Regions from separate parts of the Margalitia sp. FSL K6-0131 genome, predicted to be linked through region 1. Evidence: riboswitches for the same ligand, from Rfam matches in the RefSeq annotation. Region 1 holds a riboswitch; each other region holds the start of a gene.
What was found. Region 1 has a riboswitch for cobalamin ahead of NSQ59_RS07765 (DUF4430 domain-containing protein). Riboswitches for the same ligand answer to the same signal wherever they lie in the genome.
Positions count from the first base shown of each region.

Region 2: another riboswitch for cobalamin. It lies ahead of NSQ59_RS12065 (ribonucleoside-diphosphate reductase subunit alpha); the one in region 1 lies ahead of NSQ59_RS07765 (DUF4430 domain-containing protein).
Region 3: another riboswitch for cobalamin. It lies ahead of NSQ59_RS14575 (ABC transporter substrate-binding protein); the one in region 1 lies ahead of NSQ59_RS07765 (DUF4430 domain-containing protein).

Region 1 is NZ_JBBOZS010000001.1:1,617,558-1,621,822, forward strand. Features, by position in the region: gene NSQ59_RS07750 (DHH family phosphoesterase) at 1-746, opposite strand, end outside; gene NSQ59_RS07755 (VOC family protein) at 927-1,313, shown strand; gene NSQ59_RS07760 (NUDIX hydrolase) at 1,352-1,984, shown strand; cobalamin riboswitch at 2,322-2,511, shown strand; gene NSQ59_RS07765 (DUF4430 domain-containing protein) at 2,628-4,265, shown strand, end outside.
Region 2 is NZ_JBBOZS010000001.1:2,472,499-2,476,763, forward strand. Features, by position in the region: gene NSQ59_RS12065 (ribonucleoside-diphosphate reductase subunit alpha) at 1-1,953, opposite strand, end outside; cobalamin riboswitch at 2,081-2,264, opposite strand; gene mnmH (tRNA 2-selenouridine(34) synthase MnmH) at 2,445-3,533, shown strand; gene NSQ59_RS12075 (hypothetical protein) at 3,965-4,090, shown strand; gene NSQ59_RS12080 (response regulator transcription factor) at 4,255-4,265, shown strand, end outside.
Region 3 is NZ_JBBOZS010000001.1:2,976,098-2,980,362, reverse strand. Features, by position in the region: gene NSQ59_RS14585 (5-oxoprolinase subunit C family protein) at 1-551, shown strand, start outside; gene NSQ59_RS14580 (LamB/YcsF family protein) at 554-1,321, shown strand; cobalamin riboswitch at 1,435-1,622, shown strand; gene NSQ59_RS14575 (ABC transporter substrate-binding protein) at 1,775-2,728, shown strand; gene NSQ59_RS14570 (cob(I)yrinic acid a,c-diamide adenosyltransferase) at 2,761-3,351, shown strand; gene NSQ59_RS14565 (FecCD family ABC transporter permease) at 3,449-4,265, shown strand, end outside.

The DNA of each region.
Region 1 (4,265 bases):
ATAATCATATCCAGATGCGGATTCAGCTTATGCAATGCATTGCCGAGTTCAGATAAATACTGCTCCGCATGGACGATTCCCACACAATATTCCTCCACGAAGGTTTGGACAAGTTGTCTGTTTTTGGAATGAATATACCTATGGATCTTTTTGTCTTCTACGTCCAATAGTAGGTTTTCCGTATCTGTTAAGGTGAAGGAATTAGGATGGTCCTTTAATCTTTTGAGCAGATCTTCCTCAAAATGCTCCCTATCCATCATATAAAATAAGTCATTTAAACGTTTAGCAGCGACATTATTATTTTCATCCCATTCCCAAGTATCATATTGACGAACTAGATCAACAAATTCGTCCAATGCAGGGGTCTTTTGAATTTTTTGATGCTCCACGAGAAAATCATAAAACAGTGATGTCGCACAGGTTTTCTTACCAGTCTTATATTCGGGATCGACCATTGCCCATTTGTATTCATTAAAATGCATGGCCGTTACATGGTGGTCAATCATTTGAATCGGATGTCCATTAGAAAACCGCTTTTCAAGCTTTTTTTCCACATGTTCATTGACTGCCAGGTCCGTAATATATGTTTCGGTGTTATTATGATCGGGGTTATCGATAAAATGCTCCACACGTTGATTTAAATTTCGATAGGAACAATAAGAAACATTTGCATCTTCACCAAATGCTAGCTTGGCGACAATTCCGCAGCCTAATCCGTCTAAATCAATATCTGTAAAAAGCTTCATCGAATGCAGGTCTCCTTCATTTTTTTCTACCATAAGGATTATTTTAACCGAGGTGCATATCTTATACTCGCACCTAAAAAATATTTGTAAAACGTCAAAAATATTTCAAAAATTCTAAACAAATAGCTGTCTTTTCGGGTAAAATCTTTATGTATATAATTTTTTAAAAGGAGAATGAAAATGGATAGAATACAATCCTTAACCGTTTTACTAGTTTCAGACATAGAAAAATCAATGGCTTTCTATCAAGATGTTTTAGGATGTGAAGTGAACGATTGGTGGGCTCTTCGGAATGATTCATTGAAACTCGGGTTTAAACTTTTACAAGCAAAAGAAAATCAAATAATATCCCCTAATAGCAGCAATAATGAGGTTATATGGGATGCCTATGCTTACGCGTATGATTTTGCAGCCTTAGATCAATTACATAATGAGTGGAAACAAAAAGGGGCGAAAATTGTTCAAGAACCCGTAGTAACAGAGTTTGATTGGGGAGCATGGAGGGAATTTGCGATTGAGGATCCGGATGGGTATGTTTTGGCGGTAGGGACAGGAAATAAAGAATAAGTTTTTGCACAAAAGGCAACTAGATAGGAGTATGACAAATGACAAAAGAATTCTTTGATATTTTTGATGCAGATATGAATCACATGGGTGTTGCGGAACGAAATGAAGTTCACCAAAAGGGATATTGGCATAAGGCATTTCATTGCTGGTTCTATCAAATCGAAAATGGGGTGCTGAATGTTCTTTTTCAAAAAAGACAGCATGACAAGGATACCCATCCTAATTTACTCGATATAACTGCAGCAGGACATTTGACTGCAGGAGAACGTCCTCACGAGGGCATAAGAGAGGTAGAAGAGGAGCTCGGAATACAAGTACAAATGGATGAACTGGAATCGATTGGGGTTATCTCGGCAAGCTATACTGGTGATACATTTATCGATAATGAATTCTGCTACACTTACTTTTACCATTATAAAGAGCATATGGAAAAAATAATACCTGACCCTGTAGAAGTTGCTGGAATTTATCGAATTCCTTTTCACCAAATGGAAGGTTTATATAATGGTTCACTTAAATCTATTAACATCTCTGGTTTTGAATATAAAAATAACCAATTAACTAGCCTTCGCACAGATGTAGAGCTAAAAGATTTTGTACCTCATCCTTCGAATTATTATAAGGTGATTTTTGATAAGCTTTCTAAAATAAATAAGGTACTATCAACATGAAACTGATAGTACCCTTTTTTTAATTTACAGTTGTTTGATTTGGAGAATTCAACCTGAATGATCATCCGGAAAATAGGAATATTTTTGTGATAATCCGACAAACCCGGTAAAAACCGCCACGCTTGATAAACCGACAATCCATTTTAATCCTTTATTTTTCGCCATTATCCTCACTCCATATGAAATAATATCTGACTCGGTTGATTTTGATTATAGGAGGGAAGATTTAAAATAAAATTAATGGAATAAAATAAATTTCACTATCAGGTCAAATATCGGTAATAACCACAACTTGACATATTCTTACTTATTAAACTATGATAATATCGGTATTAATTTAATAGTGGGAAAACTAGGTTGATTGAATTATTTCAATCATTAAAAGGGAAGTTCGGTGAAAAACCGACGCGGTCCCGCCACTGTAAATGGGAGCTCTTTACAAAGATTATCCACTGTCTTACAAGATGGGAAGGAGTTAAAGAGTGTTGATCATGAGCCAGGAGACCTGCCTATTTTTTGCACCATAAACCTACGTGGATAGGTGGTGCTGAGCTCGAGGAAAATCGAACATTTTCACCTCCTGCGACGCACAACATCTTCACATTAGGAGATGTTTTTTTATTTTTTTCAAGGGGGAAGAGAAATGAAAGGAATGCTTTTCAAAAGAAGTTCTGTCGTGTTGACGGCTATCCTACTTGTGATGCTTCAACTAACGGGATTTTTTACAAATCCGGTATCTGCTGCTGCTTTAAAAAATGCAGCAATGATTTCGGTTGTCGATGAAAATGGTAAAACCGTCCTTCCACATTCTGTGTTGGAAATAAAGGATGGAGAAACAGCTTTCGATGTATTAAAGGAAGCAACTACAAAGAAAAATATTGCATTTGACTATACTACTGATCCTAAGTATGGCGCAAATATTGTACAAATTGGGGATGCAAAGCCTGACTATGCAAAGGACAGTACATATTGGGGCTTTATTATTAACGGCAGCATGGCTCAAGTAGGAGTATCCGGATACAAAGTGAAAAATGGGGATGATTTGCTATTTAAGGTAGTAAGTTACCCGGAGAAAACTATTTCCGCAAAAGTTTCTGCAAAAGATGTAAAAGGTAATGCACTGATACCAGAAACAGATGTAAAGGTCGTGGAAGGTGCCAATGCGTACGATGCATTAATACAAGCTGCTTCACAGAAAAATCTTGCACTAAAGGTTTCGGTAGATTCAAGTTACTTTGAATTTGTTCAAAATATCGGAAATGCGAAACTGAATGAAGGGGATTATTGGAAGACCGCTTTGAATGGAAATCCTCTACAATCATCCCTGTCAACAAACATTTTAAAAAATGGAGATAGTGTTGAATTAACCATTGATAATTATATAACACCGCCGGATTCCAATGGTGATAATGGAAACGGGGGCAATAATTCAGGAACTCCAGATGGAACAAAACAACCAAATGTAACGAAGCAACAGGTTGCAGCTGCAATGAAATCTTCTGCTTCTTATGTATTGAAAAATGGTGGTAATGATGAGTTTGAAATCATCGGACTGCAAAGATCCGGTCAAAAGATTCCTGCCGTTTATTTAAATAATATTAAAAAGACATTGAAAGAAAATGATGGTACATTCCGCAATGTTACCGATTATGAAAGATTAGCAATCGGTGTTACTGCAGCTGGAGGAAATGCTGCTAATATTGATGGTTATAATTTGATTGAAAAAATTTACTCCAATGACCGCATGACAAATCAAGGAACAAATGGGGTTATATATGCATTGCTTGCATTAGATAGCAAGAAATATAAAGTTCCTGCTAATGCAAAATGGTCTAGAGAAAAACTTGTAAACTACTTATTGGATAATCAGCTTAAGTCTGGTGGATGGGCACTTGTTGGCGATAATGCGAGTGTTGACATCACTTCCATGGCATTAGCTGCACTTGCTCCATATAAGAGCAAAGAAAATGTAAAAAATGCTATCGATAATGCAGTAAACTGGCTTTCATCCGTTCAGGATAAAAATGGCGGATTTAGCAGCGATATTAATGGCGGAGATGCAAGTGAAACGACTGCTCAAGTAATCATTGGTTTATCGTCTATCGGTGTTGACCCAACTGATAAAGCATTTACAAAAACAGGCGGAAACCTTGTGCAACATTTAATGTCATTCCATCAAAAGGATGGCGGATTTGCTCACATCGCAGCAGATCATGAATCAAATTTAATTGCAACAACGCAAGGCTTATTAGGATTAACTGCGTATCAGCAATATCTAAAT
Region 2 (4,265 bases), 850 kb from region 1:
TTTATGGAAAATTGGATCGATACTGGCTGTGCTTCCAGCAATAATGGAAGTTGATGAATTGGGAGCGACCGCCATTAAATAGCCGTTTCTCATTCCAAATTGCTGTATATCCTTGTACAATCTATCCCAAGCACAGGAAGAAGAGTTGTTTTCTAAATATCCTTTTCGAAAGAAATACTCACCTGTATCCCATTCGGAGCCTTTAAAGACTGGATAGGAGCCTTTTTCTTTCGCTAATTCCATACTTGCTTGGATAGTAAGGAAGGCGATTTTTTCATATAGCCGATCAGCATATTGAACTGCATCCTCGCTTTCCCACTTTATTTTTTTCAATGCTAATAAATGATGCCACCCAAATGTTCCAAGTCCAATCGCGCGGTATTTTTGGTTCGTTAATTTTGCCTGTAAAACAGGAATGTCATTTAAATCAATCACATTGTCCAACATTCGTACTTGAATCGGAATTAATCTCTCTAAAATATTGGCGGGAACAGCCAGCCCTAGATTGATAGAAGATAAATTACAAACTACAAAATCACCAGGCTGTTTTTCAATTATGATTTTTCCATCTTGTGTATATTGAGTAATGATATTCGTTGTACTTTGATTTTGCATAATTTCTGTACATAGATTACTTGAATAGATCATTCCTTGATGTTTATTTGGATTTTTACGATTAACCTCGTCCCGATAAAAGACAAATGGTCCGCCAGTTTCTAACTGGCTCTTCATAATACTTTTCATGATTTCGATTGCTGGAACGACAGTTTTAGAAAGGGTTTCGTGTTGAACACACTCCCAATACTTAGTACGGAATGAGCCGCTTCCGCTTGTTTCATCGTAATAATCCTCAAGAGAATACCCCATAACTTGTCTTATCTCATGCGGATCGAATAAGTACCAATCACCGCGTATTTCTACCTGCTCCATAAATAAGTCAGGAAGGCATACACCAGTAAATAAATCATGTGTGCGATATCGTTCATCCCCATTATTCAATTTGGCATCAAGAAAAGAAGAAATATCCTTATGCCAAATATCCAGATACACACAAATGGCACCTTTTCTTTGTCCGAGCTGATCGACACTCACTGCAATATTATTTAATTGTTTCATCCAAGGAAGAACGCCGGAAGATGCTCCGACAAATCCTTTAATCGCACTTCCGCGGCTTCGTATCTTACCTAAATAGACTCCGATTCCACCGCCGTTTTTTGATAGATTGGCAATATCAGTGTTGCTGTCAAAGATTCCTTGTAAACTGTCTTCTACCGTATCAATAAAGCAGCTCGATAATTGCCCATAGTTTTTTCCTGCATTCGAAAGGGTAGGGGTTGCAACCGTCATATAAAGATTACTTAGTGCCCAATAGGCTTCTTCCACAAGCTTTAAACGGCTTTCTTTCGGTTCATTGATCATTAATTGCATAGCAATAATCATCCATCTTTCCTGCGGAAGCTCGAATACATTTTTATGATGATCAGTCGCTAAATAGCGGTCTGCCAATGTACGTATTCCTATGTATGTGAAGAGTTGGTCTTTGTGATAATCCATTTTGCTGGCTAATTGATGTATTTCGTCTACTGAATAGCAATCTAGCAGGCAGCGGTTATAGATGCCTTCTTCTGTTAAAGTTTCTAACAAACCATAAAAATTACCATACCTGACTTTATAGGAATATTCTCTATTTTGCGCTGCCTTGTAATAAAGATATTCCATATAAAAGTGAGCAGCATCGTATGTCCAGAAGATTTCTTCCTCATTTAATCGAGATAGGCAATCTAATATAATTTGCTGAACCCACTCGTCCTCTGATATCCAAGGCTTTTGCTCTAATAAGTTTTGTGCGAAAGAATAAACCGGGTGGAAACGTTCGTCTGCTTCTGCTTTTTCTACTAGAATGGATAAGATATGACGGTTCCAATTTTCAATCTCTGTAATCGTAGTTCCCATTTATTTTCCCCCTATAAAAAAATAAGATCTGCCCGAAGGATGAGCAGATCAAACGATAGGAAAAAAGAACATACATAGTCATAGACGTTTTAACTATCGTTTCATCTCCCCAATCCCCGAGGAATCGAAACTTTATCATGTGAAGGCAGGTCTCCTGACTTGTGTGCAGCCTACTAAAGGACCTTCCCGCATCGAGCGGATGCAGTGGTCTATCCTTTTTCGTTCACACTTACAGTTGCGGGGACAGTTTCGGATTCTCACCGAATTCCCTATTAAGTCCATCTATGGACACCCTTACATGAAGTTAATTTCAATATATAGTTTTGAAAATGAATTTAATTAGCATATATTGTGTTTTATATTAACATATCAAAAGTAAATTCACAACTATCATTTTGCAAAAGAATTCCATAAATTGATACTCTTGTTTAAACACAATAAGGAATTGGATATGATAAAATGAAAGGGAAGAGTATTGGAGGAATGAATTTATGTCACAAGATATAACAGTAGAAGAGTGGCTTGATGAAAAGGATAAATATGTAACAATGGATGTTCGCTCACCATTAGAATTTTCCGAGAGTGCTATTCCCCATTCTATTAATATTCCCATCTTTTCAAATGAAGAACGAGCAGAAATTGGGACCTTATATAAACAGGTTGGTGCAAATGCGGCAAAATGGAGGGCGATGGAGGTTGTTGCTCCAAAGATACCGCATTTAATGAAGAAAATTAAGGAAATAGAAGAGTCCGGAAAGAAGCCTTTAATCTATTGCTGGAGAGGTGGTATGCGCAGTGGATCCGTTGCACAATTTGCTACTTTTTCAGGACTTCATGTCTATAGATTAAAAGGCGGTTATCGTGCATATCGAAAAAAATCTTTAGAATTGATTCCAGATTTACTTCCAGGTAAAGCAGTAATTTTACATGGTATGACCGGAACAGGGAAAACACAAATATTACAAAATTTAAAAAAGCTCGGGTTTCCCGTTCTGGATCTCGAACAAATGGCCAACCATAAGGGATCTCTATTTGGTGCCATTGATGGCAGAAAACCCCATAATCAAAAAACATTTGACGGTCTATTATTTGAAGAGCTGCTTTCCTTACAGAATTCCCATTACGTAATAATGGAAGGGGAAAGCAAAAGAATTGGACATGCTGTGCAGCCTGATTCTTTACTTGCTTTAAGGGATAATGCTTTGCATATTTATGTTTCAGGTTCCGAGGAAGCAAGAATCCAAAGAATTTATGCGGAATATGTTCAGCCAAATAAAAACAACCAAGAATTTAAAGAAAATGTTCGTTCGGCGTTACAATATGTAAGAAAAAGAATGAAGTCATCCGAATGGTGCCACATAATCTTTAAAGCGTTGGAAGAAAATAATTTTATGAAGTTGGTAGAACTTTTAATGAGAGACTATTATGACCCGCAGTATCTTCATAAAGAAGACATCTATATTAGCAAATCGGAAAAAGTGGTTAGCGATAATATTAATATTGCAACAGATGAAGTAATCAATATTTTAAAATCTCATCATTTAATCGGTGAAACGGATATCCATTCCGTTAAAAGTTAGGTGGAAATTTCATTTTCTCATGATTTTCTAATCTTCCTTTCATGAAAATATAGGAAAGTTTTCGTAAAATCATCGTTGAGTCGGTTCGACTCCCCTTATTATTTTACTCATTATAAAGTTCCTTCTTTAAATCCGGCTTGCAAAATAGCCGGTGTTTTTTTATGTCTAGCATCAGCGCCTATCGGCTAGTGGATATTTCCGACTCCTCTCTACGATAAGTCAACATCAGTTGAAAATGGAAGTGCTATTTTCATTTGTTCGTGAACTACCTTACTGTGTTTCCTTTATCTCGAGGTGAGCGACTACGAAATCCATACGCCGATAAGCAAGGCGCTTCAGCTTTTATTTTTATCCAGAATTTATAAAATTTTAATCTTATTCTCATGATAAGTTGATAAAGTAAAGGTTGAACAATAAAGGAGGCGAATAAAATGTGGGTACGTTTTATCCCAATCGTATTCTTTAGTTTGACAGCAGTGTCACTAGTTGCCTTTCAGTCAATTGAAATTGTTCATGCATTTATTAACTTCATTTCTTCTAAGACAAATATTAAATAATGATCCATGATTTTAGCAAAACGTCCTTTATGGAAAGAATCTTCCGCCGATTAGTTTTGGAGGAAGTATTTCTTTTTTTGGGGAAAATAACCTATGAATTTGTCATGAACGAATTGTTTACAGTAAACTTAAGTAAATACTTGAAGTTTTAGTAGGTGAAATAGATGAAGAAAAT
Region 3 (4,265 bases), 1.4 Mb from region 1:
AGCCAAGTCCACTTTCATCAAAAATTATTTTGCAAATGAAGAAACAGGCAGGGAGCCGATCTTTTTTGGAAATGGAATGGTCGGTTGCATCGAAATTTATCCCTTCCTTTAAAACAGATCAAACGATTCGTGTAATGAAGGGACGCCAATATTCTTTATTTACAAATCAGAGTCAAAAGGACTTTTTTTCCAAGACATTTGAAGTAAGCACTCAATCGGATCGTATGGGTTACCGTTTAAAGGGAGAAACATTAGCGTTGAAGGAACCGAAGGAAATGCTATCGGAGGCCGTTAGCTTCGGAACCATCCAAGTACCATCAGATGGGAACCCTATTATATTACTCGCTGACCGCCAAACGACAGGGGGCTACCCGAAAATAGGGCAAGTTGCTACTGTTGATTTGCCATTACTGGCTCAAGCGAAGCCTGGAGATCGACTTCGCTTTTCAGAAATTGAACATGAAGTGGCCGAGCAATTACTTATGGAAAGAGAACGAAAAATTCAAGAGCTTAAAAAAGGTATATTACTAAAATTTAAGAGGGAGGCATAAACATGACTAAGGTGGACTTAAATTGTGATATGGGAGAAAGCTTTGGAGCATACAAGCTAGGTAGAGACGAGGAAATTCTTGATTTTATCACCTCAGCAAATATTGCATGCGGATTTCATGCAGGAGATCCCGCGACAATTAGAAAAACTGTCCAATTAGCGATGGAAAAAAATGTAGGGATTGGTGTTCATCCCGGTCTGCAGGACTTAGTCGGTTTTGGCAGAAGAAGCATGCAAATCTCGCCACAAGAAGCATATGATCTTGTTGTTTATCAAATAGGAGCCATTTATGCGTTTGCCAAATCGGAAGGCGGGAAAATTCAGCACGTGAAACCACACGGGGCTCTATATAATATGGCAGCAAAAAGTGCTCCTTTATCGGAAGCCATTGCAGAAGCTATCTACAAAGTAGATCCAGAGCTTATATTATTTGGTCTGGCAGGAGGAGAACTCGTCAAAGCTGGGAAGAAAATCGGTCTGCGCACGGCAAATGAAGTTTTTGCCGACCGCACGTATCAACAAGATGGCTCGTTAACCCCAAGAACGGATTCGCAAGCACTAATTACCAACCACGAAGCTGCCGTTAACCAAGTAATCCAAATGGTAAAGGAAGGAAAAGTTACATCCCTTCAAGGTATCAATGTACCAATCCAAGCTGATACCATTTGCATCCATGGTGACGGAGCCAATGCATTAGACTTTGCTAGATATATTTCTGATAGCTTAAAAGATGCAGGAATTGAAATAGCTAAAATCAAGGAAATTTTATAAGGATGAGTAAGGCGCTTGTCCTTTTCTTATGTGAAACATTCTATTCGTGTAAAATTATTAAAATATAGGAAATTCGGAAAAAATACTGTATAATGATGTTGGTTTACAATTTCATATTAGCAGCGAAATCAGATACCTTCATTTGGAAGGTTTAATAGGGAAGATTGGTGAAAAGCCAACGCGGTCCCGCCACTGTAAATGGGAGCAAGCTGTAATGACCACTATGTATGTAAAAATACACGGGAAGGTACAGTAAGCAATGATCATGAGCCAGGATACCTGTCTGATTTTTGAGTGCACCAATGAACCTACGCGGATAGGGGGTGTTTACGAAACGTTTTTAGTGTTTTTTACAAAACACTATTATTTTTTACGTTTTTTTTTACATGACATCCCTAGATTTAGGAGATGTTTTTTTTTATGCTTTTATACTATCGCAAAAGGGGTTAACACATGAAAAAGCTACTGAATTACTTATCTATCTTACTATTAATTTTTGTCCTTGCAGGATGTGGGGCAGATCAGCAAAACAACAATGCTGGTAAGCATACGACGAAATCCAATGGATTTCCTATTACGATTACGGACGGGGTTGGGAATAAGCTTACAATAAAGAATAAACCAAAACGGATTGTTTCGCTGATTCCAAGCAATACAGAAACCGCGTTCGCCCTTGGCTTAGATAAAGCAATTGTTGGGGTTTCTGATAATGATAATTATCCCGAGCAAGTCAAAAACAAAACAAAAGTTGGCGGGAAAGATATTAATATCGAAAAAGTGATTTCTTTGAAACCGGATGTTGTACTTGCTACCGCTTCAGATGCACATAACTCTCAAGAAGGCCTCAAGCAATTGGAGGACAATGGTATTAAAGTTGTCGTTGTCAATGATGCCACCTCGTTTACAGATGTATATAAATCAATTGAAATGATTGGAAAAGTGACAGGGACACGGGAAAAAGCAGAGGATATCATCGATGGAATGAAGTCCAAAGTAGCAAACATAAAAGAGGAAGCGTCAAAAATCGCAAAAGATCATCCTCAAAAGGTTTGGATTGAAGTATCTGCGCCTCCAAACATTTATACAACTGGGACAGGAACCTTTATGAATGAGATGGTCAATCTATTAGGTGCAAAGAATATTGCGGATGACAAAGCAGGTTGGATTCCATTTTCCGAGGAAGCAGCTGTGAAAGCAAATCCGAATGTCATTGTTCTTACATACGGGTATTATGTGAAGGATGCAGTCAATCAGGTAGTAAAACGAAAAGGATGGCAAGAGGTATCAGCAGTGAAAAACAAACGTGTCTATAATGTTGATTCGGATGAGGTATCAAGACCTGGACCACGTCTTGCGGACGGCTTGCAAGAAATGGCAAAGGCGATTTATCCCGATAATTTTAAATAATAATGGCGGAGAAACAAAAGGGAGGAGAAAAAATGCGTATATATACGAGAACAGGTGATCAAGGGCAAACCAGCATCATAGGCGGCAGGGTTGATAAAGATGATATTCGTGTTCAGGCTTATGGAACGGTTGATGAAGCGAATTGTTTTGTTGGACAAGCGATGGCGGAACTGGATCCCAATTTGTTTGGTGATATTTTAGAAGAATTAGAGAAAATTCAGCATGAATTATTTGATTGCGGCGGAGACCTTGCGAATAAAACGATGAAGCGCCCTTACAAATTACAGCAGGAAATGATTGATTATCTGGAAACGAAAATAGATGAGTATATTGCCAGTACTCCAAAATTAGAAAGATTTATTTTACCAGGAGGCACAAAGGCAGCGGCATCGATCCATATTGCGAGAACGGTCACACGTCGTGCTGAACGTCTTGTTGTTACCCTTTCGAAAACCGACAACAGCGTTCCTCCGCTTGCACAGCGATATTTAAATCGTCTATCAGACTATTTTTTTGCTTTGGCGCGAGTGATTAATCATCGTTCAGGAAAAAGTGATGTTGAATATATAAGAAGTGCCAAGGTATTTCGTGATGGGAAACGTAAAGAAAATAATAGTGAATGAAATAGATGAAAGGATGGGAACAAGGTTGTTTAGATAGCCTTGTTTTCCTTTAAAAAGGAGCTGATTAATACTGCCAAAACTTACTTTTATACAAAAGATGGGAAGAAATAGCATAATTTTTCCCTATTTTCTTGGATGTGTCTTTCTACTATTCTCTATCATTATTGGAATCGCAGTGGGAACTGTATATGTACCAATTCATGAAATTATCCAAATTATAGGATCAGCCATTTTACATATTCCCTTAAAGGATTCAGCAGACCCTATGAATAGCAATATTGTAATGGATATCCGGATGCCCAGAGTGCTACTAGCGGGAATGGTTGGTGCCTCTTTATCGATCGCTGGAGCAGCTTTCCAAGGCTTGCTGCGCAATCCGTTGGCAGACCCGTATACACTTGGTGTTTCGTCTGGTGCTTCCGTCGGTGCAGTGGTAACCCTTTTCTTTCATATTTCCATACCATTTTTGGGGCTCTTGACCTTACCATTTATGAGTATCGTTGGCTCCTTTTTCACGATTTTTTGTGTTTTGTTATTTGCTCGCAAAATGGAGAAAGCGATGAAAGTAGAGACCATTATTTTAACTGGGATTATTTTTAGTTCTTTTTTTAGTTCCTTTATTTCATTAATCATTGCTTTAACAGGGGATGAATTACGGCAAATCATTGGCTGGCTGCTTGGCAGTGTCTCTATGCGCGGATGGAGCTATGTGAATATTATCTTGCCTTTTTTTCTTATTGGGTCTTTGTTGCTTTTAACAAACATCAAGGAGTTAAATGCTATGTCACTTGGAGAAGAACGGGCGTATCATCTCGGGGTGAATGTAGAAAAAAGAAAGCTGTTCGTGTTAATCGCAGGATCGATATTAACTGGGGCTGCAGTTTCCGTTTCGGGTTCCATTGGATTTGTCGGCT